DNA from 3 places in the Bacillus sp. P4_E1 genome. Region 2 is predicted to be linked to each of the others. Evidence: predicted binding sites of a transcription regulator. Region 2 holds the regulator's gene; each other region holds the start of a gene.
The links. The regulator Rex, encoded in region 2, represses fermentation and respiration genes when NADH is low (regulators of the CRP and FNR family bind a similar motif). The targets are predictions, from matches to a motif close to TTGTGAAATATTTCACAA.
Positions count from the first base shown of each region.

Region 1: the regulator Rex is predicted to act here: its motif matches at 8,018-8,035, upstream of adhE (bifunctional acetaldehyde-CoA/alcohol dehydrogenase).
Region 3: the regulator Rex is predicted to act here: its motif matches at 2,167-2,184, upstream of AC1DS7_RS17170 (L-lactate dehydrogenase).

Region 1 is NZ_JBFUIV010000006.1:133,624-144,355, forward strand. It holds gene udk (uridine kinase) at 1-637, shown strand, start outside; gene greA (transcription elongation factor GreA) at 914-1,390, shown strand; gene AC1DS7_RS10745 (peptidoglycan D,D-transpeptidase FtsI family protein) at 1,483-3,237, shown strand; gene AC1DS7_RS10750 (YrrS family protein) at 3,354-4,004, shown strand; gene AC1DS7_RS10755 (YrzA family protein) at 4,041-4,256, opposite strand; gene AC1DS7_RS10760 (class I SAM-dependent DNA methyltransferase) at 4,394-5,032, shown strand; gene mtnN (5'-methylthioadenosine/S-adenosylhomocysteine nucleosidase) at 5,047-5,742, shown strand; gene AC1DS7_RS10770 (O-acetylserine dependent cystathionine beta-synthase) at 5,825-6,748, shown strand; gene AC1DS7_RS10775 (bifunctional cystathionine gamma-lyase/homocysteine desulfhydrase) at 6,752-7,885, shown strand; gene adhE (bifunctional acetaldehyde-CoA/alcohol dehydrogenase) at 8,146-10,732, shown strand, end outside.
Region 2 is NZ_JBFUIV010000040.1:3,896-14,627, forward strand. It holds gene AC1DS7_RS28025 (ABC-F family ATP-binding cassette domain-containing protein) at 1-1,825, opposite strand, end outside; gene AC1DS7_RS28030 (redox-sensing transcriptional repressor Rex) at 2,013-2,642, shown strand; gene AC1DS7_RS28035 (YdiK family protein) at 2,672-2,863, opposite strand; gene AC1DS7_RS28040 (CPBP family intramembrane glutamic endopeptidase) at 2,860-3,609, opposite strand; gene groES (co-chaperone GroES) at 4,012-4,296, shown strand; gene groL (chaperonin GroEL) at 4,334-5,968, shown strand; purine riboswitch at 6,108-6,209, shown strand; gene guaA (glutamine-hydrolyzing GMP synthase) at 6,375-7,913, shown strand; purine riboswitch at 8,069-8,170, shown strand; gene AC1DS7_RS28060 (NCS2 family permease) at 8,299-9,624, shown strand; gene AC1DS7_RS28065 (response regulator transcription factor) at 9,770-10,471, shown strand; gene AC1DS7_RS28070 (sensor histidine kinase) at 10,455-10,732, shown strand, end outside.
Region 3 is NZ_JBFUIV010000011.1:174,929-185,660, reverse strand. It holds tRNA gene AC1DS7_RS17200 (tRNA-Gly) at 4-74, shown strand; tRNA gene AC1DS7_RS17195 (tRNA-Ile) at 81-157, shown strand; tRNA gene AC1DS7_RS17190 (tRNA-Asn) at 165-239, shown strand; tRNA gene AC1DS7_RS17185 (tRNA-Ser) at 246-336, shown strand; tRNA gene AC1DS7_RS17180 (tRNA-Glu) at 343-414, shown strand; gene AC1DS7_RS17175 (FUSC family protein) at 599-1,645, opposite strand; gene AC1DS7_RS17170 (L-lactate dehydrogenase) at 2,330-3,274, shown strand; partial or broken gene AC1DS7_RS17165 (TasA family protein) at 3,468-3,587, opposite strand; gene glgB (1,4-alpha-glucan branching protein GlgB) at 4,168-6,105, shown strand; gene glgC (glucose-1-phosphate adenylyltransferase) at 6,053-7,183, shown strand; gene glgD (glucose-1-phosphate adenylyltransferase subunit GlgD) at 7,202-8,236, shown strand; gene glgA (glycogen synthase GlgA) at 8,374-9,804, shown strand; gene glgP (glycogen phosphorylase) at 9,823-10,732, shown strand, end outside.

The DNA of each region.
Region 1 (10,732 bases), on a different contig from region 2:
GGGGACGAATAAGCCTGTTGTAATTGGAATCGCTGGTGGTTCAGGATCAGGAAAAACAAGTGTAACGAAAGCGATTTTTGACCATTTTAAAGGTCATTCCATTTTAATCTTGGAGCAAGATTATTATTACAAAGATCAAAGCCATTTACCAATGGAAGAACGTTTAAAAACAAATTACGATCATCCTTTAGCGTTTGATAATGATTTGTTAATTGACCATTTGCAGCAGTTGCTTGCATATGAGCAAGTGGAAAAGCCTATATATGACTATACATTGCATACGCGTTCAGAAAAAATTATTCCAGTTGAGCCGAAAGATGTAATTATTTTAGAAGGAATTCTTATTTTAGAAGACCCACGTCTTTGTGAGTTAATGGATATTAAGGTGTTCGTTGATACAGATGCAGACCTTCGTATTTTACGCCGCATGCAGCGCGATATTGAAGAGCGCGGTCGTACAATGGATTCAGTTATCGACCAATACGTAAACGTTGTACGTCCAATGCATAATCAATTTATTGAGCCTTCTAAGAAATTTGCGGATATTATTATCCCTGAAGGTGGACAAAATCATGTTGCAATTGATATTATGGTGACAAAAATTGCAACAATTCTTGAACAAAAAGTAAATTTGTAATAGCATAGTAAAAGATATACGATAGGAAGGGATTTTTTCCCTTCTTATCGAATACAATGAAACATGAAACCTCACCTACCAATAGGTGAGGGCATATTTATATCAACTTTCCATACATACCTTCTTTATATAAGGAAGAATTGGAGAATAAGGGGTTGTATGTGACAACTCCACTAGTGCTACGTGTGCTAGAAACCTCCGCTATATAAGCGGAGGAGTTTTCATATGGAACTCCTCTTTTTTTCGGGGGATTGGTATATAAAAGGAGTGGAAAACATGGCAACAGAAAAAACATACCCTATGACGCAAGAGGGTAAGCAAAAACTAGAGAACGAAGTTGAACAATTAAAAACAGTAAGACGTAAAGAAGTTGTAGAGCGTATTAAGATCGCACGTAGCTTCGGAGATCTTTCAGAGAACTCTGAGTATGATGCAGCGAAAGATGAGCAAGCATTCGTAGAAGGACGTATTACACAACTTGAAAACATGATTCGTAATGCGGTTATCATTGAAGACAATGGTGAAGAGTCTACAGTTGTAACATTAGGTAAAACAGTAATATTTAAAGAGTTACCAGGTGGAGACGAAGAAGCGTACATAATCGTAGGTAGCGCAGAAGCCGATCCATTTGAAGGAAGAATTTCTAACGATTCTCCAATCGCAAAAAGCTTATTAGGTAAGCAAATTGGTGAGAAGGTAGCAATCCAAACACCAGGTGGAGAAATGCAAGTAGAGATTATCTCTGTAAAATAACGTAAAAAATCACTCGTGTAAAAACGAGTGATTTTTTATTTGTATAAAAGGTGAAACACCTCGTCTAAACTACAATAGACGAGGTGTTTTTTATGAAAATGAAACGGAGAATTATAATTGTTTTAATTTGTTTTATGGGTGTGATTTTTTTATTACTTTGTCGTTTAATCCAAATACAGATTATAGATACGGAATCATTTACTGACCGAAATATCAATCTGATTGAAAAAAGTGTTACGCAACGAACACAATCACTTACAGTAGATAATGGAAGAGGGCATTTTACAGATCGAAATGGTAAGGAAATTGGTGAAGAGAAATATCCAGTCTTAATTGTTTTTCCGTTTTTACAAATAAAAAATGACATGTTAGAGAAAATTGCGCATATCATTGGTGTGTCGAGACAAGAGATAAGACTGCAAATGAAAAATAAGAATCAAGCATTTATATTACGAAAGGAGAATACCCCATTTCAATTAACGCTCGAGCAGATGAAGAAGGTAAATCAATTAGATATTTTAGGTATTGTAGCAGCAGAAGTTCGACTGAAGCAAATGGGGGAGGCAAATCATTTAATTGGTGATGTGGGAGAGAATGAACAGGAATTTCAAAAGCGTTATGGAGAAATGAAAAAAACTTCGAAACAAACGCCAATTGGTATTTCTGGATTGCAACAATCATTTGATGAATTTTTACTGACTGATGGAGAAGCGAAAGTACTATATCAAGTGGATCGACAAGGAGAACCGATTTTTGGGAAGCAGGCGAAATACACTTCACCAGGAAATCCATTTTATCCAGTTACTATTCAAACAACAATACATAAAACGTTGCAACGACGAGCAGAGAAGATTATAGATGAAAACGGAATAAAAAAAGGTGGGTTAGTATTACTAGACATAAAGAATAGTGAAGTTTTAGCAATGGTAAGTAGGCCTTCTTTACAGATGAATGATAGGAGGATATATAAATCTACACTTGAAAATCAAATGTTAACTCCTCATTTTCCGGGGTCTGTTTTTAAAACAGTAGTTGCAGCAGCAGTAATTGATGAGAATTTGGTGCGGTTTAATCGTACATTTAACTGTAATACGGATTTATACGGTGAAAATCTTCCGCAAGTTATGATGGGGTCATTAAACTTTAAGGAAAGCTTTGCTAGAAGCTGTAATCGAACGTTTGCCGTATTAGGTGATGAACTAATGCAAAAGGATAGGGGAGTATTAGAAACGTATTTAGAGGCCTTAGGAGCAAGTGAGAAGGTAGGTTGGAAAGGTTCAGTATTTCATACACCAGAATTTGAGCAATTGCCAGAAGAAAAGAGTGCTATTATTTGGGAAAGCGAAGAAAATAAAGATAGTAGAAAAGCGATTGCTCAAACGATGGTCGGACAAAAAGATGTACGTGTGTCACCTCTAGCTATAGCGAATATGATGGCGACAATTGCTAGAGGTGGAGAGAAGATGGAAGTGAAAGCTGTGAAAAAAATAGTGTATAAAAATGGAACCGACTTTTTTACATTTGAAAATCATAAATTAAATGGGAAACAGCTTTCTTATGAAACGATGAAAAAATTACAACAGTTGTTAAGAGCCGTTGTAACGATGGAGAAAGGAACGGGAACCGTATTCCGTTCGTTGCCACTAACTGTCGCTGGAAAATCTGGGACGGCACAAACAGGAAAAGGAGAGAGGGTGAATCGCTGGTTTGCAGGTTATTTTCCATATGAAAACCCAAGATATGCTTTAGTTGTAGTTGATATAGAAACAGATAGTAATGAAAATGTAGTCACACCAGTTTTTGCAGAAATGGTAGAGGCAATCCATCAATTAGAAATTGAAAAGTAATCTTGCAATTATTTATGAAATGTTTTCATTTCGTGAAAATATTATTGTAAATGTTCAACCTTTCTAGATTTAATGTTACAATAGCAAGTATGAAAAACTGCATGGAGGTTTGAAGAATGGCAGGAGGATCTAGATTCCAACAGAAACAACAAAAACGTCGTCAAAACGGTGTTTTAAATATTGCAATCGCTATTGTATTAGTAGCAGTAGCTATTGTAGCATATCAATTGTTTGTTCCTGACACAAAAGAGCAAGCGTCTTCTAATGATAAAAAGGTAGCTCAGCAAACAACAAAAGAGAATAAAGCTGAGAAAGCTAAAGGTAAAGAAGAGCCGAAGAAGAATGAGCAAGATAAGACAGAGGCTAAGAAGAAGGAAGAAGAAGAGAAGCAAAAGGCTGAGGAAGAAAAGAAAAAAGCTGAAGAAGAAGCGAAAGCTAACGAGAAAGCACCAGCTGAAAAAACACAGTCACAGGCAACAGATGCTTATACGAAATCTTCTTGGAAGCCAGTAGGTACAGAGCAAGGTGCAACACCTGCGATGACGTTTAAAAAAGGTACAGCAGATTGGAATGAGATGAATCAAGCGATTTCAGCTGCAATTGACGTTCCAGTAAATCAATTAGTTATCCATAGAATTGGAAATAACGGTAAGAATAAAGCTTACGGTAACGTACAAGATAAACAATCAGGTAAAAAATATTATGTAAATATTGATTGGGTAGACAATGAGGGCTGGAAACCAGTACTCGTTCAAACTCTAAACTAAAAAAAGAGAGGCTCTTAAGAGCCTCTCTTTTTTTAGTTAGCGTAATTTCTTTAATTTAAAATGAACAACCGCACTATAATAAGGTCTTTTGCTTTCAGGATCCATAATCATTTGGTGAGAAATATGATGAACTTCGAGCATAAGTGCTTTATTATTATCAATTTGTTCGTTAATTTTTTTTTCTAGAGAAACTAAGTTTGCAGCCTCGAAAAATTCTACTTTATCTTCTAACATTTCAAAGGTAAATGACACGAAGATGCCCCCTCTCCTATGATAATCACCTATAGTGTAACAAAGAAAAGAAGGAAATACTACGTACATTTCAATTGACATTTTTAGAAAGAGAGAATATCATACTGATAAAACCGATAAGAAAAAGGGGAATTTTTATGGGAACAGAATTTAATGGTTTATTTGATGAATGGGCTCATACGTACGACTCATTTGTACAAGGCGAAGATATACAATATAAAGAAGTTTTCGCCCATTATGAGGACATTTTAGAGGATGTAGTTAACAAGTCATTTGGCAACGTATTAGAATTCGGTGTTGGTACTGGCAATTTAACAAATAAATTATTACTTGCTGGTCGCACAGTTTACGGTATAGAACCGTCACGCGAAATGCGTACTATTGCAAAAGAGAAATTACCAAAAGAGTTTTCAATTACAGAGGGTGATTTTCTTTCATTTGAAGTCCCAAATTCAATCGATACTATTGTGAGCACTTACGCATTTCATCATTTAATAGATGAAGAAAAAGACGTAGCAATTGCGAAGTATAGTCAATTGCTAAACAAAGGTGGTAAAATAGTGTTTGCTGATACGATATTTGCAGATCAAGATGCATATGATAAAACTGTCGAAGTAGCAAAACAAAGAGGTTTTCATCAGTTAGCAAACGATTTGCAAACAGAATACTATACACGTATTCCGATCATGCAATCTATTTTTGAAAACAATGGCTTCCACGTAACGTTTACGAGATTAAATCATTTCGTTTGGGTAATGGAGGCAACTAAGCAATAGAAAGAGGGATTAGATTGAGAATTGCTGTAATTGGAGCAATGGAAGAAGAAGTACGTATTTTACGTGACAAACTAGAACGAGCAGAAACAGAAACTGTTGCAGGTTGTGAATTTACGAAAGGGCTATTGGCAGGACATGAAGTAATCTTGCTAAAGTCTGGTATTGGTAAAGTAAATGCAGCGATGTCAACGACAATTTTATTAGAAAAATATAAGCCTGAAAAAGTAATTAATACTGGTTCAGCTGGTGGATTCCATCACTCTCTAAATGTTGGTGATGTAGTTATTTCAACAGAAGTTCGTCACCATGACGTAGATGTAACAGCATTTAACTACGAATATGGTCAAGTGCCAGGAATGCCACCTGGATTTAAAGCTGATGAGGCATTAGTTGCATTAGCTGAGAAATGTATGCAGGCAGAAGAAAATATTCAAGTTGTAAAAGGTATGATTGCAACAGGTGATTCATTTATGAGTGATCCGAACCGCGTTGCAGCAATTCGTGATAAATTTGAGGACCTTTATGCAGTAGAAATGGAAGCAGCAGCTGTTGCGCAAGTATGCCACCAATATGAAGTTCCGTTTGTTATTATTCGTGCACTTTCTGATATTGCGGGTAAAGAATCAAATGTTTCATTTGATCAATTTTTAGATCAAGCAGCTCTTCATTCTACAAACTTTATCGTAAAAGTACTAGAAGAGTTAAAGTAATGTAACAAAAAGGCAACTGTCTCATATAAAGAAAATACATACAGTTGCCTTTTCTTTATTGGCAAATAAGGGGGAGAACACGATGAATGTATATCGTGGAGTTCATGAGTTGATTGGTCATACACCAATCGTGGAAATTACTCGTTTTTCACTTCCGAAAGGAGTCCGTTTATTTGCAAAGCTTGAATTTTACAACCCAGGCGGAAGCGTTAAGGATCGTTTAGGAAGAGAATTAATCGAAGATGCACTAGAAAAAGGGCTTGTTGCAGAGGGCGGAACAATTATTGAACCGACGGCTGGAAATACCGGCATTGGACTGGCACTTGCAGCGTTAGAACATGATTTACGCGTTATTGTTTGTGTACCAGAGAAATTTAGTATTGAAAAACAAGAAATAATGAAAGCACTAGGTGCAACGGTCGTGCATACACCGACTGAGCAAGGAATGACCGGCGCAATTGCAAAGGCAAAAGAATTAGTAAATGAAATACCGAATTCATACTCTCCAAGTCAGTTTGCGAATGAAGCAAACCCTCGTGCTTATTTCAAAACATTAGGTCCTGAACTTTGGGATGCGCTGAATGGAGAGATTAATATATTTGTTGCAGGGGCAGGAACTGGCGGTACGTTTATGGGAACTGCGTCTTATTTAAAAGAAAAAAATATTGATATTAAAACGGTTATTGTAGAACCAGAAGGATCTATTTTAAATGGCGGTAAAGCTGGTTCACATGAAACAGAAGGGATTGGTCTTGAATTCATTCCACCATTTTTAAAAACATCTTATTTTGATGAAATTCATACGATTTCTGATCGAAATGCATTTTTACGTGTAAAAGAATTGGCGCAAAAGGAAGGCCTTCTCGTTGGAAGCTCTTCAGGAGCGGCATTTCATGCAAGCTTACTTGAGGCAGAAAACGCAGCACCAGGTACAAATATTGTAACGATTTTTCCGGATAGCAGTGAGCGCTATTTAAGTAAAGACATATACAAAGGATGGGAATAAAAAATGAGAGCAAAGACAAAGTTAATTCATGGTATTCGCATAGGAGAACCTTCAACTGGATCTGTAAACGTGCCGATATATCAAACGAGTACGTACAAACAAGAAGCAGTTGGTAAGCATCAAGGATATGAATATTCACGAACAGGTAATCCAACTCGTTCAGCTTTAGAAGAAATGATTGCAGTGTTAGAAAATGGTCATGCTGGATTTGCATTTGGTTCAGGGATGGCAGCTATTACAGCAACTATTATGCTATTCTCAAAAGGAGATCACGTCATTTTAACAGATGATGTTTATGGCGGTACGTATCGCGTTATTACAAAAGTACTAAACCGTTTCGGCATTGAGCATACATTTGTAGATACAACAAACCTAGAGGAAGTTGTAGAAGCAATTCGCCCAAATACGAAAGCGATTTATGTGGAAACACCAACGAATCCATTACTGAAAATTACTGATATTAAGAAAATATCCGCTCTTGCTAAAGAGAACGATGTATTAACAATTATTGATAACACATTCATGACGCCATATTGGCAGTCGCCAATTTCTTTAGGAGCAGACATTGTACTTCATAGTGCAACGAAATATTTAGGTGGGCATAGTGATGTAGTTGCAGGCCTAGTAGCTGTAAATAGCCCGCAACTAGCAGAAGACCTTCATTTCGTACAAAACTCAACAGGAGGTATTCTTGGACCACAAGACAGCTTCTTACTACTTCGTGGTTTAAAAACATTAGGAATTCGTATGGAGGAGCATGAAATAAATTCACGCGCAATTGCTGAGTTTTTAAATAACCATCCGAAAGTAAATAAAGTATATTATCCAGGTCTTGAATCACATCAAAATCATGAATTAGCAAAAGAACAGGCGAACGGATTTGGTGCAATCATCTCATTCGATGTAGATAGTGAAGAAACATTAAATAGAGTACTTGAGAAGTTACAGTACTTTACACTTGCTGAAAGCTTAGGAGCAGTAGAAAGTTTAATTTCCATTCCATCACAAATGACACATGCATCAATCCCAGCAGATCGCCGTAAAGAATTAGGAATTACAGATACATTAATTCGAATCTCTGTTGGTATTGAAGATGGAGAAGATTTAATTGAAGATTTGGCACAAGCACTAGCATAGTAAAAATGCACTGCTAATATAGAGCAGTGCATTTTTATTATATCAATTTGTGAAATGTTTCACAAATTAGACATACACAAATGAAATGATTTCATGTATATTGAATTCATGAAATGTTATTCACGAACAAACTTGTGAAATATTTCACAATCGATGGGATTCATGTAGGAAGGTAACTCTATTTTTTTACGCTAATCGGGACTTTTTATGACCTATAGGGACTTATGAAGTCCAAGATAGCAGAATAGGAGGAAATTTACATGGTAGTCAAAGAGAAAGTTGTAAATGAAATGCAAGAGGTAAAAGAGATGATTGATACGTTAGTAGATAACGGTCAAAAAGCTTTACAAGCATTAGAAAGTTTTACACAAGAGCAAATTGACAACATTGTTCATGAAATGGCGCTTGCGGGTGTCGATCAACATATGCCGCTTGCGAAGTTGGCTGTTGAAGAAACGGGCCGTGGCGTATATGAAGATAAATGCATTAAAAATATTTTTGCCACTGAATATATTTGGCATAGTATAAAGAAAGATAAAACGGTAGGAATTATTCATGAAGATCCTCATGAAGAAATAATAGAAATCGCAGAACCTGTCGGTGTAGTAGCTGGGGTAACGCCAGTAACAAACCCAACATCGACAACAATGTTTAAAGCATTAATCGCGATAAAAACGAGAAATCCAATTATTTTCGCATTTCATCCTTCTGCACAAAACTGTTCCGTTGCAGCGGCAAAAACAGTATATGATGCAGCAGTGAAAGCTGGTGCACCAAAGCATTGTATTCAATGGATTGAAAGACCTTCTGTGGAAGCAACGAAACAATTAATGAACCATGATGGTGTCGCACTCGTTCTAGCAACTGGAGGGGCTGGTATGGTGAAATCGGCTTATTCTACTGGTAAACCCGCGCTAGGTGTAGGGCCAGGTAATGTACCATGTTATATAGAGAAATCGGCACATGTAAAACGTGCTGTTAATGATTTGATTTTATCGAAAACATTTGATAACGGTATGATTTGTGCGTCAGAACAAGCCATCATTGTAGATAAGGAAATCTATAATGATGTTAAAGCAGAAATGATTGCAAGTAATTGTTATTTTGTAACAGAGGAAGAGAGAAAGAAATTAGAAAAGCTTGTTATTAATGAAAATACATGTGCAGTAAATAGTGATATTGTTGGGAAATCAGCACAGTATATTGCTGAATTAGTGGGAATTACTGTACCTGAACATACAAAAATGCTTGTAGCTGAAATTAAAGGCATCGGAGCAGCGTATCCACTATCTCGTGAGAAACTGAGCCCAGTGTTAGCTTGTGTAAAAGCAAATTCATTAGAAGAAGGATTTACATATTGCGAAGAAATGTTAGAGCTTGGTGGCCTAGGGCATTCAGCGGTTATCCATTCTACAAATAAAGAAGTACAAAAACAATTTGGGTTACGTATGAAAGCCTGCCGTCTCATTGTAAATGCACCTTCATCACAAGGTGGAATTGGTGATATATATAATGGATTTATTCCATCACTTACGCTTGGTTGTGGCTCCTACGGGAAAAACTCAGTTTCCCAAAACGTAACGGCGACTCATTTATTAAATATAAAAAGGTTGGCAAATAGAAAAAAGAATATGCAGTGGTTCAAATTACCACCCAAAATTTATTTTGAAAAACATGCGACAGCATATTTAGCAAACATGCCTAACATTTCCCGCGCATTTATTGTAACGGATCCAGGGATGGTTGAGCACGGTTATGTAGATACAGTTACGCACTATTTACGTAAGCATGCAAATGATGTGAAAGTTGAAGTTTTCTTTGAAGTTGAGCCAGATCCATCAGATGAAACTGTATTTAAAGGTGCGGACATGATGAAAAGCTTTAAACCAGATGTAATTATCGCGCTTGGTGGCGGTTCAGCTATGGATGCAGCAAAAGGGATGTGGTTATTCTATGAGCACCCAGAAACGACATTCTATGGAATAAAACAGAAGTTTTTGGATATAAGAAAACGTACATGTAAGTATCCGAACTTGGGAAATAAAGCACAATTTGTTGCCATTCCAACAACATCAGGGACGGGATCAGAAGTGACGCCATTTGCGGTTATTACAGATAAGAAAAATAATATTAAATACCCGCTTGCGGATTATGAATTAACACCAGATGTAGCGATTGTTGATCCGCAATTTGTAATGACAGTACCACCTCATGTGACGGCAGATACTGGTATGGACGTATTAACACATGCAATTGAAGCGTATGTGTCTGTTCTGGCAAATGACTATACGGATGGTTTAGCATTAAAAGCAATTGATCTCGTATTTAAATATTTACCGAGAGCATATAAAAATGGAAATGATGAAGAAGCACGAGAAAAAATGCATAATGCTTCCGCAATCGCAGGGATGGCATTTGCAAATGCTTTCCTAGGTATTAATCATAGTTTAGCACATAAAATTGGACCGGAATTCCATATTCCGCATGGACGTGCGAATGCAATTCTTATGCCGCACGTAGTTCGCTATAATGCTATTAAGCCAAGAAAACACGCATTGTTCCCAAAATATGAGCACTTTGTGGCTGATGAACGCTATGCACATATTGCGAGAATGCTCGGGCTTCCAGCAAGCTCAACAGCGGAAGGTGTGGAATCACTCGTCCAAGCAATTATTGAGCTTGGAAAAAGCTTAAATATAAATATGAGTATTGCAGGACAAGGAGTTGCTAAAGACCAATTTGAAGGGGTTGTTGGATTATTAGCAGAAAGAGCTTTTGAAGATCAATGTACAACAGCTAATCCAAAATTACCGCTCATTTCAGAGCTGAAAGAAATCTATATGGAAG
Region 2 (10,732 bases):
CATATATTTCTGGTAAGCAAAGCTGATCTTCTAACGTAGCAATTTCTTCTTCTAAGCCTACGATATTTTGTTCCAGTTCTTCAATTTTTCGAGTACGTTGACGCTCTAGCTGTTTACGTTCTTTTTCTTCGAGATAATTTAATTTTTCTTGTGCTACCACTTTTTGAACAGGTACTTCATCTTCTTGCTCTAGTTCCGCACGTTCAATCATTTCATTTTTCTTTTCAACGTAATAATCGTAATCACCTAAATATTCTTGTGCACCTTCTGTTGATAACTCAACAACGGTTGTCGTTACGCGATTAATAAAATAGCGGTCATGAGAGACGAATAGAAGAGTACCTGGGTAATCAATTAAAGCATTCTCCAAAATCTCTTTACTATTTAAATCAAGATGGTTTGTTGGCTCATCGAGAATTAATAAATTGGATTTTTGCATCATAAGTTTTGCAAGAGCTAGTCGAGCCTTTTGTCCACCACTAAGAGAAGATACTGGTTTGAGTACATCATCCCCTGTGAATAAAAAGTTGCCTAGTATAGTGCGAATTTCTTTTTCAGGTTGCAGGGGATATTCATCCCATAATTCATTTAAAACTCGCTTCGAAGATGTTAAGTTGGCTTGTTCTTGATCATAATAACCAACAGATACACTTGAGCCGAAAGCAACGTTTCCATGTAATAGCTGTAACTTATTCACAATGGATTTTAATAATGTAGATTTTCCAATTCCGTTTGGCCCAACTAAGGCAACACTGTCACCGCGAGTTAAGCGCATATTTACATGTTCAATAATCGGTTCCTGATAATAGCCAATAGTTGCATCTTTCACTTGTAAAACATCATTTCCACTTTGTTTTTCAATATCGAAGTGGAAGGAAGCTGATTTAGAATCGCCTAATGGTCTAGTTAATACTTCCATTCTGTCTAATTGTTTACGGCGACTTTGAGCGCGTTTTGTCGTAGATGCACGAGCTATATTTTTTTGTACAAAGTCTTCCAGTTTAGAAATTTCATCTTGTTGTTTTTCATAACGCTTCATTTCTTGCTCGTATAGAGCTGATTTTGAGTCTAAATATTTACTGTAGTTACCAACAAATCGTCGGCTTTCCTTATTAGAAATTTCGTATACTTGTGTAACGAGTTTATCTAAGAAATAACGGTCATGGGAAACGATTAAAATCGCGCCAGGATAGCCTTGTAAATATTGTTCAAGCCATGTTAGTGTCTCAATGTCCAAATGGTTTGTAGGTTCGTCTAAAATAAGTAAGTCTGGTCTAGTTAATAATAATTTCCCAAGAGCTAATCGAGTCTTTTGTCCACCACTTAATGTGGAAATTTTCGTCTGATGCGTTTCAACTGGGAAGCCAAGACCGCTTAAAATTGAGCGTATATCCGCTTCGTACTGATAGCCGCCTTGATCTTTATAATCTAATTGTAATTGGTCATAATCAGCTAATAATTTCTCATATATAGCCGCATTTGAAAAGTTTTCTTCTTTTCCCATCTCTTGCTCTAGCCTTCGAAGTTTTGTCTCCATCTGCTGCAAGTGTGTAAAGACGGTTAACATTTCATCCCAAATTGTTAAAGACGTTTCTAATCCGGTATTTTGAGCTAAATACCCCATTGAGACATCTTTCGGTTTTATAATTTCACCACCATCATGAGATAACTCGCCAGCTATTATTTTTAATAATGTAGATTTTCCAGCTCCATTTCGTCCGACTAATGCGATACGATCTTTTGTTTGTACTTCCAATTTTATGTTTGCAAGAATCGTTTCTGCACCGTATAATTTCGAAAGCCCATTCACTTGTAATAATATCAATGTTTTCACCTCAAATAATTTCTTAACTTTGCCATGTTTATATTTCTCAATCATACTAAAAATAGTGTATAGTTTAAAATAAAGAGAGAATACTTCTTCTCTTTATTATACAAGGAAATTCATGAGTACTAAACTTCTGTATTTGATTCAAGTATAAGAATAAAGATAGGAAGAGAGGAGAGGTTATATGGATCAGCAAAAAATTCCACAGGCCACTGCCAAACGATTGCCTCTATACTATCGATTTATCCAAAACTTATCTCTTTCTGGTAAGCAACGTGTTTCATCAGCCGAATTGAGTGAAGCGGTAAAGGTTGATTCCGCAACTATTCGAAGAGATTTTTCATATTTTGGAGCGTTAGGGAAAAAAGGATATGGATATAACGTAAATTATTTATTATCATTTTTCCGTGAAACACTCGACCAAGATGATATAACACGCGTGGCACTTATTGGAGTAGGTAATTTAGGGACCGCTTTCTTACATTATAATTTCACGAAAAACAATAATACAAAAATTGAAATGGCGTTTGATGTTAGTGAAGAGAAAGTTGGGACAGAAATCGGAGGCATTCCTGTATATCATTTGGATGAACTAGAAGAACGTTTATCAACTGATATACAAGTGGCAATATTAACGGTACCCGCTACAGTAGCGCAATCTGTGGCAGATAGATTGGCAGAAACGAACGTGCATGGTATTTTAAATTTCACACCAGCACGCTTAAATGTGTCAGAGAATATAAGGATTCATCACATCGATTTAGCTGTAGAGTTACAAACTCTTGTTTACTTTTTGAAGAATTATCCACAATAAAACGCAGAGGAGATGACCTCTGCGTTTTATTATTGTTTTTTCTTTGTGAATTTAACTAAGATAAGGCGAAGTGCCAAATTAAAATCAATTGTTGCCATAACTGCAAATAGTATTGTCCACATATTCCAGATTGTATCTGTTACGTTCGTAATGGCGAAGCGTGTAAAGATACATCCAAGAAGAAAGTACAATGCAGCCATGAACAATGGTGAGTTTCTCATACTAAAAATCCTCCGATAAAGCCTTGCATTTTTTCAGCTTCTTTAATCATTTCTTGAATTTGCTCATTGCTCATAAAAATTTGTCCAATAGCGACTAATGTATTCATTGCCACATGGGCTGCTATAGGAACGATAATGCGTTTCGTTTGTACATATAAAAAGGCGAATACGAGCCCCATAGAAGTGTATACCAATAAGTGAGTAAAATCAAAATGAATCGCCGCGAATACAAGTGAACTAATGATAGCAGCAACAAAGAAATTAAATCTCTTATAAAGTGTGCCAAATAAAATTTTTCTAAATACGATTTCCTCTAAGATAGGTCCGATTATAGATACAACAATGAGGAACCAAGGTGTCGTTCTTGCAATTTCCATCAGCTTCATTGTATTTTCCGAACCTTGTTTAATTCCTAGTAGACGCATTTCGATCATACCGGCAATTATTTGGGAAGAGAAAGCTAAGAGAATACCGATTATAATCCAACCAACTGTAGCTGGGATCGTAACACGCATTTTATCTAAATGCCTGTCACGAATATCTATTCTAAGTAACCAAAGCACGATACATAATGCAACAAAGAAGCTAATGATTGCCCAATGTCCCGTTATGATTTGACCTTTTTCCTCCATGGTAAATCCTCTATTATCATAGAGCCCTGTTTTTAGGAGTAGTGGTAAGCCAACAATTCCAGATAACTGCATTAAAATGTATGTAACGATAATCCACCAATATTGTTTCTTCAAATGGTTTAACCATCCTTTCTAACTCTAGTGTATGAGATAAGGTAGGATAACATGTAAATATGCTACCTACGATATAAACTTTCATTTGAATTATATTTTTTTTGTAAATAAGTATTTGAAAATAAAATAGGAGACAGGAAAAAGTTGTACGTTTAGCGAAAACAACTTAGGGTGTCTTTCATATTGTAACATACAAGAAGTGGGAACAACGATTCATATAGTAAAGGCAGTAGAAGAAGTAATGATATATAGGAAAGTGCATAAAGTAATTTGCGAAAAAATTATGATTTTTTTACTTGCAAAAGAAATTGAGATTATTTATTATTAGAAGTGTGTTAGCACTCGTGTGACTTGAGTGCTAATAAATAAAATTTACATAACAAAATGAGGAGGTTATTGTTCATGCTAAAGCCATTAGGTGATCGCGTTGTAATTGAACTTGTTCAAGCAGAAGAAAAAACAGCAAGTGGTATTGTATTACCAGAAACTGCAAAAGAAAAACCACAAGAGGGTAAAGTTATTGCAGTAGGTACAGGCCGAGTGCTTGAAAATGGTGAGCGTGTTGCTTTAGAGGTAGCAGCAGGTGATCTTATCATCTTCTCAAAATATGCAGGTACTGAAGTGAAATACGAAGGTACAGACTACTTGATTTTACGTGAAAGTGACATTTTAGCAATTATCGGTTAATTATATACATTTTAAAAATCCAAGGGGGTCAATTATTATGGCAAAAGATATTAAATTTAGTGAAGAAGCACGTCGTTCGATGCTTCGCGGTGTCGACACTCTTGCAAACGCAGTAAAAGTAACGCTTGGACCAAAAGGTCGTAACGTTGTACTTGAGAAAAAATTCGGTTCACCACTTATTACAAATGACGGTGTAACAATCGCAAAAGAAATCGAATTAGAAGATGCATTCGAAAACATGGGTGCGAAATTAGTAGCAGAAGTTGCTAGCAAAACAAACGATGTAGCTGGTGACGGAACGACAACTGCAACTGTATTAGCGCAAGCTATGATTCGTGAAGGTCTTAAAAACGTAACAGCTGGTGCAAACCCAATGGGGCTTCGTAAAGGTATCGAAAAAGCTGTTACTGCTGCAATTGAAGAATTAAAAGCGATTTCTAAACCAATCGAAGGTAAATCTTCTATCGCACAAGTAGCTGCTATTTCTTCGGCTGACGAAGAAGTAGGTCAATTAATCGCTGAAGCAATGGAGCGCGTTGGTAACGACGGCGTTATTACTTTAGAAGAATCTAAAGGATTCACAACAGAATTAGACGTAGTAGAAGGTATGCAATTTGATCGTGGATATGCATCTCCTTACATGATTACTGATTCTGACAAAATGGAAGCAGTTCTTGATAACCCATACATTTTAATTACTGACAAAAAGATTTCTAACATCCAAGAAATCTTACCAGTATTAGAGCAAGTGGTACAACAAGGTAAACCACTTCTTATCATTGCTGAAGATGTAGAAGGCGAAGCGTTAGCTACATTAGTAGTGAACAAACTTCGTGGTACATTCAATGTAGTTGCTGTTAAAGCTCCTGGATTTGGTGACCGTCGTAAAGCAATGCTAGAAGATATCGCAATCTTAACTGGTGGCGAAGTAATCACTGAAGAATTAGGACGTGACTTAAAATCTGCTACAGTTGAATCTTTAGGACGTGCTGGTAAAATTGTTGTAACGAAAGAAAACACAACTGTAGTTGAAGGTATTGGAAATTCACAACAAATCGAAGCTCGCATCGGTCAAATCCGCGCGCAATTAGAAGAAACTACTTCTGAATTCGATCGTGAAAAATTACAAGAGCGTCTTGCTAAACTTGCGGGCGGTGTAGCAGTAATTAAAGTAGGTGCAGCAACTGAAACTGAGTTAAAAGAGCGCAAACTTCGCATTGAAGATGCACTTAACTCAACTCGTGCAGCAGTAGAAGAAGGTATCGTTGCAGGTGGTGGTACTTCACTTATGAACGTATACACAAAAGTAGCTTCTATCGTAGCTGAAGGCGACGAAGCAACAGGTATCAACATCGTACTTCGTGCACTAGAAGAGCCAGTTCGTCAAATCGCAATCAACGCTGGTCTAGAAGGATCTGTAGTTGTAGAGCGTCTAAAAGGCGAAAAAGTAGGCGTTGGTTTCAACGCAGCTACTGGCGAATGGGTTAACATGCTTGAGTCTGGTATCGTAGATCCAGCTAAAGTAACTCGTTCTGCACTTCAAAACGCAGCATCTGTTGCAGCTATGTTCTTAACAACTGAAGCTGTAGTTGCTGACAAGCCAGAACCAAATGCACCAGCAATGCCTGACATGGGCGGCATGGGCATGGGTGGTATGGGCGGAATGATGTAATTCCGTTCTCCCGAAAAACATCCACTTCTATATAGAAGTGGATGTTTTTTTATGTTTTTGAGCGCAGGAAAATAATTTCTGTAGAATTTTGTCGCTTTCTCTCTTGACCATATCGATACTTCATTGTTAGAATCTAGGAAGATAATATAAAACAATCCTTCATATATCCTCGATGATATGGTTTGAGAGTCTCTACCGGGTTACCGTAAACAACCTGACTATGAAGGCAGTGCGTCTTATATTTATAAAGAGCGGAAGACTATCTTTCTTTATAAAGCCAGACCCCTGCCTTTTCTTTGTCATGAGACTAGAGGCGGAGGACTGGCTTTTTTTATTATATTAGTAATGCTTTTCGCCAAATTGGTGAAAATATTTATATACGAGAACTAACGTTGGGGTGATTATTTTGAAGAAGCAGCATGATACAATTATCGTTTTAGATTTTGGGAGTCAGTACAATCAGTTAATAGCACGTCGAATTCGTGAGTTCGGTGTATACAGTGAACTTCATCCACATACAATTACTGCAGAAGAAATTAAAGCAATGAATCCAAAAGGGATTATCTTCTCTGGTGGACCAAATAGTGTATACGGTGAAGGCGCATTACATTGTGATGAAAAAATCTTTGAACTAGGATTACCGATCTTCGGTATTTGTTACGGTATGCAGCTTATGACACAACACTTCGGTGGTAAAGTAGAACGTGCAAACCACCGTGAGTATGGAAAAGCTGTTCTTAAAGTAGAGAACGAATCAAAATTATATGCGAACCTTCCAGAAGAGCAAGTTGTATGGATGAGCCATGGTGACTTAGTAACTGGTTTACCTGAAGGATTCGTAGTAGATGCAACAAGTGAGTCTTGTCCAATTGCTGGTATGAGCAATGAAGGGGAAAACTTATACGGTGTACAATTCCACCCAGAAGTACGTCACTCTGAGCACGGAAACGATTTAATTAAAAACTTCGTATTCGGCGTATGTGGTTGTTCTGAAGGATGGAACATGGAGAACTTTATCGAAGTAGAATTAGAGAAGATCCGTGAAACTGTTGGAGACAAAAAAGTATTATGCGCACTTAGTGGCGGTGTAGACTCTTCTGTTGTAGCAGTATTAATTCATAAAGCGATTGGTGACCAATTAACATGTATTTTCGTGGACCACGGTTTACTTCGTAAAGATGAAGCAGAAGGTGTTATGAAAACATTTAGCGAAGGCTTCCATATGAACGTTATTAAAGTGGATGCACAAGAGCGCTTCATGAACAAGTTAAAAGGTGTAGAAGATCCAGAGCAAAAACGTAAAATCATCGGTAATGAATTCATTTACGTATTTGATGATGAAGCTTCTAAATTACAAGGAATGGACTTCCTAGCGCAAGGTACACTTTACACGGACATCGTTGAAAGTGGTACAGCAACTGCACAAACAATTAAATCTCACCATAACGTTGGTGGACTTCCAGAAGACATGCAGTTCAAATTAATTGAGCCTTTAAATACTTTATTTAAAGACGAAGTACGTGTATTAGGATCAGAACTAGGAATTCCTGATGAAATCGTATGGCGTCAACCGTTCCCAGGTCCAGGACTTGGTATTCGTGTATTAGGTGAAATTACAGAAGAGAAATTAGAAATCGTTCGTGAATCTGATGCAATTTTACGTGAAGAAATTATAAAAGCAGGATTAGACCGCGAAGTTTGGCAATACTTCACTGCGCTTCCTGGTATGCGTAGCGTAGGTGTTATGGGTGACGAGCGTACTTACGATTACACAGTAGGTATCCGTGCAGTAACATCTATCGATGGTATGACAGCTGACTGGGCACGTATCCCTTGGGACGTATTAGAGAAAATCTCTGTACGTATCGTAAACGAAGTAAAACACGTTAACCGTATCGTGTATGATATAACGAGTAAGCCACCAGCAACTATTGAGTGGGAATAGTATTGTAATAAAAAAGATCCATCTATCGTTCATGTATAGATGGATCTTTTTGTTTTTACCCTTAATACGAACGAAAATATAAAAGTTTATAAAAATGTTCGTTTTTAAATTGACAAAACCACCTCCTCGAGTTAATATGAGTATGTAATTCAAACGAAAAGTGAATATTATGCCGTCGTATAATATCGGGGATATGGCCCGAAAGTTTCTACCTAGCTACCGTAAATGGCTTGACTACGAGGCGTTTTGATAAAGATGAGGGGAAACTTGTCTTTATTCATAGAACGCTTCCATGTATATGCAATGGAAGCCTTTTTTATTTTTATAAATAAAAGAGGGCTAGGGTGACATACGGCGAGTAATCATATAACGGGGGAAACGTAAGATGAAACGCTATTTTCAGTTTGATGAACTCGGCACAAATTATAAAACAGAGTTCATAGCAGGTTTAACGACATTTCTATCTATGGCTTACGTACTATTTGTCAATCCTGCTACGCTGTCACTTGGAAATGTTAAAGGATTACCGGCAGGTACAGGAATGGATCCAGGTGCAGTATTCGTTGCTACAGCATTAGCAGCGGCGATTGGTTCGTTAATTATGGGGATATTTGCGAAGTATCCGATTGCTTTAGCGCCAGGTATGGGAATAAACGCGTTCTTTGCTTATACAGCGGTGTTAACGATGGGAATTCCGTGGCAAACGGCAATTGCTGGAACATTAATGTCAGGTATTATCTTTATTATTCTTACTGCTTCAGGTATTCGGGAAAAAATCATTAATGCAATTCCAGTAGAGTTAAAGTTTGCAGTAGCGGCGGGTATCGGATTATTCATTGCCTTCCTTGGATTCCAAAATGCCGGAATTATCGTAAAGAATGATGCTGTCCTTGTTGGATTGGGGGATTTAACGAAGGGCACAACGTTATTAGCAATTTTCGGAGTTGTTATTACAATCATCTTCATGATTAAGAAAATAAATGGTGCTGTTTTCTACGGCATGATTCTTACGGCAATTTTAGGAGTAGCAACAGGATTAATTGATACTCCGAAAGCTGTGGTGGGAGCAATACCGAGTCTAGAACCAACGTTCGGGGTAGCATTAACTCACTTTGGAGACATTTTCACTGTTGAAATGGCGATTGTTATTATAACGTTCTTCTTTATCGATTTCTTTGATACAGCAGGTACGCTTGTAGCGGTTGCGAATCAAGCGGGATTAATGAAGAACAATAAATTACCACGTGCAGGTAAAGCGTTATTTGCAGATGCGATTGCAACTGTAATTGGTGCGATTTTAGGTACATCAACAACAACGTCTTACATTGAATCGTCTGCGGGGGTAGCAGCAGGAGGACGTTCTGGATTTACAGCGGTTGTAACAGCAGGGTTCTTCTTACTGGCACTATTCTTCTCACCACTATTAAGTGTTGTGACACCAGCTGTAACAGCGCCAGCATTAATTATTGTAGGAATCTTGATGGTTTCATCTTTAGGAGAAATTGATTGGAAGAAATTCGAGATTGCAGTGCCAGCGTTCTTTACTATCATTTCAATGCCACTTACGTATAGTATCGCAACAGGAATTGCAATCGGGTTTATCTTCTATCCAATTACAATGGTTGTGAGTGGTCGTCGTAAAGAGATTCATCCAATTATGTATGTTATGGGAGTTTTATTCGTACTATATTTCATCTACGTTCGTAAATAAAAGGGGTTTTTTGAAAGGTCTAGACTTGAGGGGAGTCTAGACCTTTTTTGCGTCTTCAGAAAATCTTAAGGATTTCCGAGCGTTTTTCTTCAGAAGTTTTCTTATAATAGAAGTTAGGGATTAAAAAAGTGATGGGGGAGATAGTATGGCCGGGGAAACAATACTTGTCGTAGATGATGAAAAAGAAATTAGGAACCTTATTACAATTTATTTAAAGAACGAAGGATATAAAGTACTGCAAGCAGGGGACGGAGAAGAAGGGTTACGTATATTAGAAGAAAATGAAGTGCACTTAGTCGTATTAGATATTATGATGCCGAAAGTAGATGGTATTCATATGTGTATGAAAGTAAGGGAAGCGAAGGAAATGCCGATTATTATGCTTTCGGCAAAAACGCAAGATATGGATAAAATTTTAGGATTAACAACAGGTGCAGATGATTATGTAGCAAAACCGTTTAATCCGTTAGAGTTAATCGCAAGAATTAAATCTCAGCTACGTCGTTATATGAAAATGAATGGCTTTGCTATTCAAAATGAGGACGAGTTAGAAATTGGAGAGATGAAAATAAACATCTCCACTCATACAGTCATTGTGGATGGAGAAGAAGTGAAACTGACCCCGAGGGAATTTTCAATTTTAGAATTACTAGTCCGTAATCCGGGGATGGTCTTTAGTGCGGAACAAATTTATGAAAAGGTTTGGAACGAAAGATCTTTCCAGTCGGATAACACGGTAATGGTTCATATTCGGAAAGTGCGTGAAAAGATTGAGGAGAATCCAAGGAAGCCAATATATATAAAAACAGTATGGGGAGTGGGGTATAAGATTGAAAAAGATATTTAATCCATTTACTTATGTTAGGAAAATTCGAGAATTAATTGGAAAGATAGTGAAGAATGTGAAACGGAGTATACGAATTCAACTTATTACTGCGTTTACTGCTTGTGCGTTGTTAGGGATTTTGTCAGCGAAGGCAGCAGCACCGTTTTTTGAGAATGCGAATCGAGAGGCGACGATCGATTATCGGGTTGGTATGGAACAAATTAATCAACAAGCTCAAAGCGTGGCAAATAGTTCAGTTCATGAAAATAAATTAGAAGCTAT
Region 3 (10,732 bases), on a different contig from region 2:
AATGCGGGTGTAGTTTAGTGGTAAAACAAGAGCCTTCCAAGCTCTGGTCGAGAGTTCGATTCTCTTCACCCGCTTTTTATGGGCCTATAGCTCAGCTGGTTAGAGCGCACGCCTGATAAGCGTGAGGTCGATGGTTCGAGTCCATTTAGGCCCACCATAATTATTCCGCAGTAGCTCAGTGGTAGAGCTATCGGCTGTTAACCGATCGGTCGTAGGTTCGAGTCCTACCTGCGGAGCCATATTATAGAGAAGTACCCAAGTGGCTCAAGGGGCTCCCCTGCTAAGGGAGTAGATCGCGAACGCGGTGCGAGGGTTCGAATCCCTTCTTCTCTGCCAGATTTTGGCCCGTTGGTCAAGTGGTTAAGACACCGCCCTTTCACGGCGGTAACACGGGTTCGAATCCCGTACGGGTCATACTAAAAGAGATAGCATAATCTGCTATCTCTTTTTTGTTGTATATATGTTATCTAAAGCGGACTTTTAGTAGTCTGCTTTTTTTTATAAAAGATGGAGTATGAAAAGGTCATTATAGGGGGGATTTTGTTCTACTGGAAAAGATACCTAAAATATTAAAGCATCTTTCGCTAGATAACCACCTTTACACTGATTTCGCCATCGCTCTACTGAATATCAAGTTCACTGCAATCACGATGACTGCACCGATAAGGGTTGCAAATACACGGTCGAACAGAATGATAAACTGGAACGGCTTGCCGGCTTCCATGATCAAAATAATGAGCGGGATCATGGTTGCAGAGTATACAAGATAATTTCGAACCTTTAGAAGAGGTCGAACACCTGCGAATAGCCCGATACTTATAACTAACCCCAAAATTGGTAGACTAGTTGCGAGAAGCAAGCTCGCAACAATCACGCCGATTACTGTACCAAGCACTCGTTGTGTTGTTTTGATTGGAAAGAGTTCTATTTTCCGCTGAGTAAGGATCGCTACGGTAATTGCAATCCAATAGAAGTGGTGCTCGGGCCAAAGTATTCGCAATCCCTCAGCTATACCTAGACATAATGCGAGCCTGATTTGGAATTGCCAATTGGATAGGTGTGCAAGAGAGTTCCACCATAGAATGATTTTTTTCGATGTTGGCCCTTTCACAGCTCCATCCAGCGATGATTTAAAACAACGGTGTACCCAGATGCCTAGCACCAAGCTGATACTGACGGTCCAAATCGCCCCCGCTAAGATTGAAAAAATTAGTTCCATCCGGTACTCCGTCTGGTCGACCATATTGAGGATGATAATCAGGAATACGACAAAGCGTGTTGTTGCCACCGCCAAGGCACGACTATATCCGCCAATTAACGCAGCAAGGCTTACCAGCAGGATCAAGACTCCAAATGTTAGATAGCCATGTCCGAAAGAGAGAACAGCAGCAATCGCGGCGAGCACTACTGATATCAGCGCTGATGCCAACCTTTTCCCGTGATTTATAAAACTCGAACCGACTTTCACGCTACTGACTGCCAAACTGCCGACCGATGCAGCAAAACCAAGAGCGGGATAGCCTAGAACTGTGGCGAACAGAACGGGTCCGGCCATACCTATGCCGGCGGAAATGAGTTCTACTATTTCTACCTTGGCCTCCTTAGACCAAGAAAACACTTGGGCCCTATATGTCTTTACATTCATCTATAGCACCTCTTCCGACCCAAAGAGTAGGGTACAGTTTAATAATAGGCTCTTTCTTTAATCCATGGACATGTGGTGATACCTATGTCCATCAGGCTAATATTTTGAAGTATCCCCAAAATGAAAATTTTATCTTTCCAGAGTTATTTATAATAATTCAGCTCATTTTTTTCGATATGGGGAAATACCAATTTCTTAAGTTGATGGCAATGTATGGTGACCCCTTATAAAAACCTCTAAAAGTATTGCTGCGGATTTACAAAAGTTAAATGATAAGAATTATGTGAAGGCTAACTTCTTCGCTCCAGTCAAATTTTGAGGTGGGAGTCTTACTGCCCACAAATAGCGGGATAAATAATATAGATAGAAGAAGCTATCCTTGTCGAAACGTCGATATAACCAAAGTTGTGTTCGATATAATTTCACTTACCAAGAAAACTTTAAGAAAAAACCTTTCACAATCTAAAGAAAACGCCTCCATTGAGATGGATTTCACCCGCATTCTAACAACTTTACACTCTATGTGAAAAAGTTCACAAATAGGTCATAATTTGTGAAGGAATTCACAATAATCCGTGCTACAATATGTATGTAAAGAAGTTAAACAACATTAAATTAGTATTTTAATTAATTACTTAAACAATAATAAAAAATAGATGTAAACAATTGAAAGGGGAAATTAACATGAAAAAAGGTATCAATCGCGTAGTATTAGTAGGAACAGGAGCTGTAGGTTGTAGTTACGCTTACTCAATGATCAACCAAGGTGTAGCTGAAGAATTCGTACTAGTAGATGTTAATGAAGCAAAAGCAGAAGGAGAAGCAATGGACTTAAGCCATGCGGTACCATTCTCTCCAGCACCAACAAAAGTTTGGAGCGGTAGCTATGCAGATTGTAAAGATGCAGATTTAGTAGTTATCACTGCTGGATTACCACAAAAGCCAGGCGAAACTCGTTTAGACTTAGTTGAGAAAAATACAAAGATCTTTAAACAAATCGTTCGCGGTATTATGGATAGCGGATTCGATGGAATCTTCTTAATCGCAACTAACCCAGTTGATATTTTAACTTACGTAACTTGGAAAGAATCTGGTTTACCGAAAGAGCGCGTAATCGGTTCTGGTACTACTTTAGACTCTGCTCGTTTCCGTTACATGTTAGGTGACTACTTAGATGTAGATCCACGTAACGTTCATGCTTACATCGTTGGTGAGCACGGTGACACTGAACTTCCAGTATGGAGCCACGCTACTGTAGGTGTACAAAAACTAGAAACAATCTTAGCGAACAACGAACAGTATAACCAAGAAGATTTAGATAAAATCTTTGAAAATGTACGCGATGCAGCTTACCACATTATTGAGCGTAAAGGCGCAACTTACTACGGAATCGGTATGTCACTACTTCGTGTAACTAAAGCGATCTTAAGCAACGAGAACAGCGTATTAACTGTATCTGCATACCTTGAAGGTCAATATGGTGAGAAAGATGCTTACGTAGGTGTTCCAGCTGTTATTAACCGCGAAGGTGTACGTGAAATCGTAGAACTTGAATTAAACGAAGAAGAAAAAGTGAAGTTCGCTCATTCTGTAAAAGTATTAAAAGAAACAATGGCACCAGTACTATAATAACCGCTAATAATTCAGAGGCGGGAAAGTGCTTCCTACCTCTGAATTTATATAAATTAATATAAATTCCTTTCCGGTTTCCCTTGTATATCCCCAATATACCCCTTTTGCTGGATAAGGGTCATTTATAGAAAAAAGCACTCTATTTTCGAATAGAGTGCTTTTATATGTTATTTTTTCGGTGTTAGACGTCTTGAAATGAATTACCCGATGTTTCGGAGTCGCTGAAATAGGCGAATACACTGCCAGATGTAAGTGATAAGCCTAGTGATGCAGTGACAACTGCCATTCCTACTTTTTGTTTCAATGACATAAGAAAGCCCCCTAGTTTGATTTTTATCCCGCTATTTGTGGGCAGTAAAATTCCCACCTCAAAATTCGGCTGGAGCAAAGAAGTTAGGTGGGAGTAGGGCTGCCCGCAACCCACCACTGATTAAAGTTTCACTTTACAGCAAACATTCGCAACGAGCATGAAATAAGTAAACATAGTAATTCAGTATGAATTGTAGTTGCGAAGTATGCTGTTCGTTATTGAGAACAAGTGTATGCTTATGAATTTTACATTTCAATAAATTTTGTGACAAAAAATGTTGAGAAACATTTTTTTATGAAAGATTATTTTGTTTGTATTTTACGTGGAAAGAGCGTGAAATACAGAGAGAAACCAATAAAATAAATATTGAGCAACAATGAAAGGCGAGAAATAGTAAGGGAAATGAAGCGCTTGCAATGAATATTCGTCAAAATTCGATAATTTACACGGAAAATGTGAATATTTTAAGTGAAATTTAAGAAAAAAACGAATATTTTTTAAAAAATAACAAGGATATTTCAGTTTTTCGCAGAAATGATAAAGAGTAAAAAATTTCTGTCATCTTAGTGAGGTGAACATATTGGATGTAATAAATTGTGAAGAAGTGAAACGAGATGAGTTTCATACAGAAAAGTACTATGACAGTTATAACATCTTTGGGGCACATATTGTGACGGAAGATGGGATGCGAGGTGTACGATTCACAGTATGGGCTCCTCATGCGAAAGCAATGAGTGTTGTTGGGGATTTTAATGAATGGGATTATGAGCAACATAAGATGCTACAAGTGACAGAAGAGGGGATTTGGTCCTTGTTTGCACCGCATATTGAAGAGAATGATATATATAAGTATGCGATTGAAACGATGGACGGTGACGTTATTTTAAAAGCGGATCCTTATGCAGTATATGCAGAAGTAAGACCAAATACGGCATCTGTAGTTTTTGATATAGAGGGATATGAATGGAATGATAAAAACTGGATTCGTAAGAGAAAGAAAAAATCGATTTATAAAGAAGCGATGACAGTTTATGAATTACATTTCGGTTCTTGGAAAAAGAAAGAGGATGGCGCTCTGTATTCTTACAGAGAAATGGCCGAGGAGCTCATTCCGTATGTGGTGGAACATCAATTTACACATATTGAAATTATGCCGCTTGTTGAGCATCCATATGATCGTTCTTGGGGATATCAAGGAACAGGATATTATGCAGCGACAAGTAGATTCGGCACGCCACATGATTTGATGTATTTTGTCGATGAATGTCATAAATATGGAATCGGTGTCATTTTAGATTGGGTGCCGGGGCATTTTTGTAAAGATGCTCACGGTTTATATTTGTTTGATGGGACACCGACTTATGAATATAAAGATAGAGACGTACAAGAAAACCTGGTATGGGGAACTGTTAATTTTGATTTAGGGAAGAGAGAAGTACGCAATTTCTTAATTTCAAATGCGTTATTTTGGATGAGGCATTTCCATATTGATGGTTTCAGGGTAGATGCAGTTGCGAATATGCTGTACTGGAATAAAGAAGGAAAAGAGCAAAGCAATGAACATGCTGTTTCTTTCTTACGAGAGTTAAATGAAGCCGTGTTTGCAGAAGATGAAGAGTTTCTTATGACAGCGGAAGATTCAACAGCTTGGCCACTTGTAACAGCTCCAACATACGAGGGTGGACTTGGATTCAATTATAAATGGAATATGGGTTGGATGAATGATGTGCTGAAATATATGGAATGTGCGCCAGAGTACCGGAAATACATTCATGAGAAAATGACATTCTCTTTAATATATGCTCACTCTGAAAACTTCATATTGCCGCTTTCTCATGATGAAGTCGTTCATGGGAAAAAGTCGTTATTAAATAAAATGCCGGGAGATTACTGGGATAAGTTTGCTCAGCTTCGTTTATTATATGGATATTTCTTTACTCATCCAGGTAAGAAATTACTCTTTATGGGTGGAGAATTCGGGCAATTTGATGAGTGGAAAGACCTTGAAGATTTAGATTGGAATTTACATGATTTTGAAATGCATCGTAATATGCATGATTACTTTAAAGAGCTCATAGCATTGTATAAGCGCTCAAAACCACTTTGGCAGTTAGATCACTCGCCTGAAGGATTTCAGTGGATTGATGCTAATAATAATGAGCAAAGTATTTTCTCGTTTATCCGCCAAGGGGATAAGCAGGAAGATGCGTTAGTTGTCGTATGTAATTTTACGAAAGCTACATATGAAAACTATAAAGTAGGTGTACCAGATTTCGAGTACTATAACGAAATTTTAAACAGTGACTCGGCGCAATATGGCGGATCGGGGCAAGTTAATAAGAAACGTCTCAAGACGATTCTAGAGCCATATCATAATCAAGCAGCACATGTAGAAATTACAATTCCACCATTTGGCGTATCCATATTACGACCAGTGAAGACGAGAAAGGGGAGCAAAAAACAAGATGGCTCAAAAACAAAAGTGCGTAGCAATGTTACTAGCAGGGGGAAAAGGTAGTCGTTTAAGTGCATTAACAAAAAATTTAGCCAAGCCAGCTGTTCCATTTGGTGGTAAATATCGCATTATTGATTTTACGTTAAGTAACTGTGCAAACTCCGGTATTGAAACGGTGGGGATTTTAACACAATATCAACCGTTAGAACTTCATAATTATATTGGAATCGGAAATGCTTGGGATCTTGATCGTGTAAACGGTGGAGTCACTGTGTTACCTCCTTATGCGGAGTCTTCAGGTGTGAAGTGGTATACAGGTACGGCAAGTGCTATTTATCAAAACTTAAACTATTTAAGTCAGTATGAACCAGAATATGTCCTTATTTTATCAGGCGATCATATTTATAAAATGGATTACAGCAAAATGCTAGATTACCATATTGAGAAAGAAGCGGACGTTTCGATTTCTGTTATTGAAGTGCCGTGGGATGAAGCAAGTCGCTTTGGCATCATGAATACAAATGAAGAGATGGAAGTTGTTGAATTTGAGGAGAAACCGCAATTTCCAAGAAGTAATCTTGCATCAATGGGAATTTATATTTTTAACTGGGCTATTTTAAAAGAATATTTAGAGATGGATGCAAGAAACCCTGAATCTAGTAATGACTTCGGAAAAGATGTACTTCCGCTCTTGTTAGATGAAGGGAAGAAGTTGATGGCGTATCCATTTGAAGGATATTGGAAAGATGTTGGAACGGTGAAAAGCTTATGGGAAGCGAATATGGATTTACTTCGCGATGAAACATCGTTGAACTTGAACGATCGTAATTGGCGCATTTATTCTGTAAATCCAAACGAGCCGCCTCAATATATTGCAGAAAAGGCAAAAGTAGAAGAGTCACTTATTAATGAAGGGTGCGTCATTGAAGGGGACGTGAAGCATTCTGTTTTATTCCAAGGAGTGACGGTGGAAGAAGGTAGTATGGTAATCGATTCTGTCGTTATGCCGGGGGCAAAGATTGGTAAAAACGTTGTGATTGAAAGAGCGATCGTTGGATCGGAAATGGTTATTGAAGATGGGACAATAATTCGTCCAGAAAAAAATGTTGATGATGTAGTACTAATTGCTGAAGGAAAATAGAAAAGGGGGATGAAATGAATGGGAGAAAAAATGTTAGGAATTATTAATGCAACGGGAAGTTTTCCTTCCTTAAAGAAAGTAACAGGGCATCGTTCATTAGCGGCGTTACCGTTTGGAGGCCGTTATCGCCTCATTGATTTCATGCTTTCAAATATGGTGAATTCTAATATTCATAGCGTGGCGGTTTTTACAAGTCATAAAAATCGTTCTTTAATGGATCATGTCGGTTCAGGAAAACAGTGGGATTTAGATAGAAAGCGTGATGGACTGTTTTTATTCCCACCGAACTGCCAATGTGATCATGACGAATTTGGATCTTTTGCACATTTTAGAAGACATATTGATTATTTTCTAAGAAGCAGAGAAGAATATGTTGTTATTACGAATAGCCATCTTGTAACAGCGTTAAACTTTCAAGCGGTGTTAGAGCGACATATACATACGTCTGCAGATATTACTGAAGTTTGTCATGAAGGGGTTTCGCTTCAAACATATGTGTTAAAGAAACAATTATTGCTAGACTTATTTGAGACATATAAAGATGTGGAGCAATACAGTTTATTTGATGTAGTGAGAGAAAAGAGCGGGAAATCACTGCATATTACTACGTACGAACATACAGGATATGTAGCTATTATTGATTCTATTGAAAGTTACTATAAACATAGCCTAGAAATTTTGCAGCCTTCTATTTGGAAGCAATTATTTAAGAAAGAAGCACCAATCTTTACGAAAGTAAAAGATGAGCCACCAACTCGTTATGTGAAGGGTGCAGTAGTGAAAAATACGATGATTGCAAACGGCAGTATTATTGAGGGTGAAGTAGAAAATAGTGTTGTCTCCCGTTCTGTTAAAATTGGAAAAGGTTCAATTGTTCGTAATAGTATTATTATGCAAAAGAGCCAAATTGGAGATAATTGCATAATAGACGGTGTTATTATTGATAAAGACGTGAAAATTGGTGACGGCGTAGTGTTAAAAGGAAATGCCGATGAGCCATATGTTGTAGAAAAAGGTAGTGTACAAAATAGTACAATCAACAGTTATTCGTAAATAGCAGGTGCATAATTAGTGGGGGATTTAGAAAACCCCCACTAATTAAGGTTTTACTCTATATGAAAACTTGAAGGGAGGAAGCTGTAAGAAGAGCGATTTATGATGTATACGCTTTTCGTGCAGTGGAACAACAGGTGAATATTTTATTTGCAGTATCAGAATGTGTACCGTTTATTAAATCCGGAGGTCTAGCTGATGTAGCAGGAGCGCTTCCAAAAGAATTAAAAAAATTAGGAGTGAATGTTCGCATTATACTTCCAAACTACAGTCTTATCCCGAAAGAGTTAAGAGAAGGATGTACGCTTCATAAAGTAATTAGCGTTCCCCTTGGATGGAGAAATCAATATTGCGGGATTTTAAAAGGTGAGCAGGACGGGATTACGTATTACTTAATAGACAATGAATATTATTTTAAGAGAGATTCTCTATATGGCCATTATGATGATGGGGAGCGTTTTTCTTATTTTTCAAAAGCAGTTTTAGAGTGTATTCCGCATCTTGATTTCGAAGTAGATGTTCTTCATAGCCATGATTGGCATACAGCTATGGTTAATTTCTTACTTCGTGAAAAGTATCAAGATAACCCGTTATATGAGCATATTAAAACGGTATATACGATTCATAACTTGCAGTTCCAAGGTGTATTTCCTCCTGAAGTGATGTACGACTTACTGGAGCTTGGTCATGAATATTTTCATAGTGAACAGCTTGAGTTTTATGGAAACGTGAACTTTATGAAAGGCGGTATTATCGCATCTGACCAAATTACAGCGGTTAGCCCGACATATAAAGAAGAGATTCAATATGAGTTTTTCGGTGAGAAGTTAGATGGATTGCTACGAAAATATAATGATAAGCTTAGTGGCATTGTAAATGGAATTGATACGAGCGTATATAATCCAGAAACAGATCCATATATTACGGCTCAGTATAGTGCAGAATCGCTAGATGAAAAGAATGAAAATAAACGCGCATTGCAGCGTTATTTTGGTTTACCAGAAAAAGAAGATACACCAATTATTTCGATGGTAACGAGATTAACGAAGCAAAAAGGTCTTGATTTAGTACGTACTGTATTCCGCGAAATAATGGAGGAAGATGTGCAATGTATTATTTTAGGATCAGGTGACTCTGAATATGAACAATTCTTTGAATGGATGGCATACGAGTATCCAGAAAAGGTAAAAGTATATATTGGGTTTAATGAAGCGTTAGCGCACCAAGTGTACGCGGGAAGCGATTTGTTTTTAATGCCATCGCTGTTTGAACCGTGTGGACTTGGACAACTTATTGCGCTAGCATATGGCACGATTCCAATTGTAAGAGAAACAGGCGGATTAAATGATACTGTACATTCTTACGATGAGGACACTGGAATTGGGAATGGCTTTAGCTTTACGAATTTTAATGCGCATGACATGTTACATACGATTCTTCGTGCAATTGAGTTTTATCAAGATAAACCGGTATGGGATAAGCTTGTAAAGCAAGCGATGACTGAAGATTATAGCTGGGGGAAATCTGCTCTTGCATACAAGAAATTGTATAAAAGTCTCATGGAATAACATTGAGGTGGTGAAAAAATGTTTACTCATGTTGAAAGCTTCAAATCCGCTTTTCTAGAAAAATTAGAAACGATGTATGGGAAAAGTTTCAAAGATTCTACAACTCGTGATCAGTATAATACGCTCGGTCATATGGTACGTGAGTATATGAATAGTCAATGGATTGCAACGAATGAAAGTTATCGTTCTGGAGATCAAAAACAAATGTATTATTTATCCATTGAATTTTTACTTGGGCGTTTACTAGGCAGTAATATATTAAATTTAGGCATTCGAGATGTATGTGAAAAAGGACTTTTTGAACTTGGAATTTCTTTGCACGAGTTAGAAGAAATTGAAGCAGATGCTGGCCTTGGTAACGGTGGACTTGGACGTTTAGCAGCCTGTTTTCTCGATTCACTCGCTTCTTTAAACTTACCAGGACATGGCTGTGGTATTCGTTATAAGCATGGTCTGTTTGATCAAAAAATTGTTGATGGCTATCAAGTAGAATTTCCAGAACAGTGGCTTCTTCATGAAAACGTTTGGGAAGTAAGAAGGTATGACCAAGCGGTAGAAGTAAGTTATTTTGGAAACGTTGAACCACTAGAAATTGATGGACGTTTAGAGTTCAGGCATACAAATGCAGAAGTTATTATGGCAGTACCATATGACGTTCCAGTTGTAGGGTATGAAACGAGTACTGTAAATACGCTTCGGCTTTGGAATGCGGAGCCAGTTCCTTTCCCGCAAAATTGTAAAGATATTTTGAAATATAAGCGTGAAACAGAGGCCGTATCGGAGTTTTTATATCCGGATGATACGCATGATGAGGGGAAAATACTTCGTTTAAAACAACAGTATTTCCTCGTATCAGCAAGTTTGCAAAATATCGTTCGTATGCATAGGGAGAGACACGGTAGTCTTCGTCAGTTACATGAAAAAATCG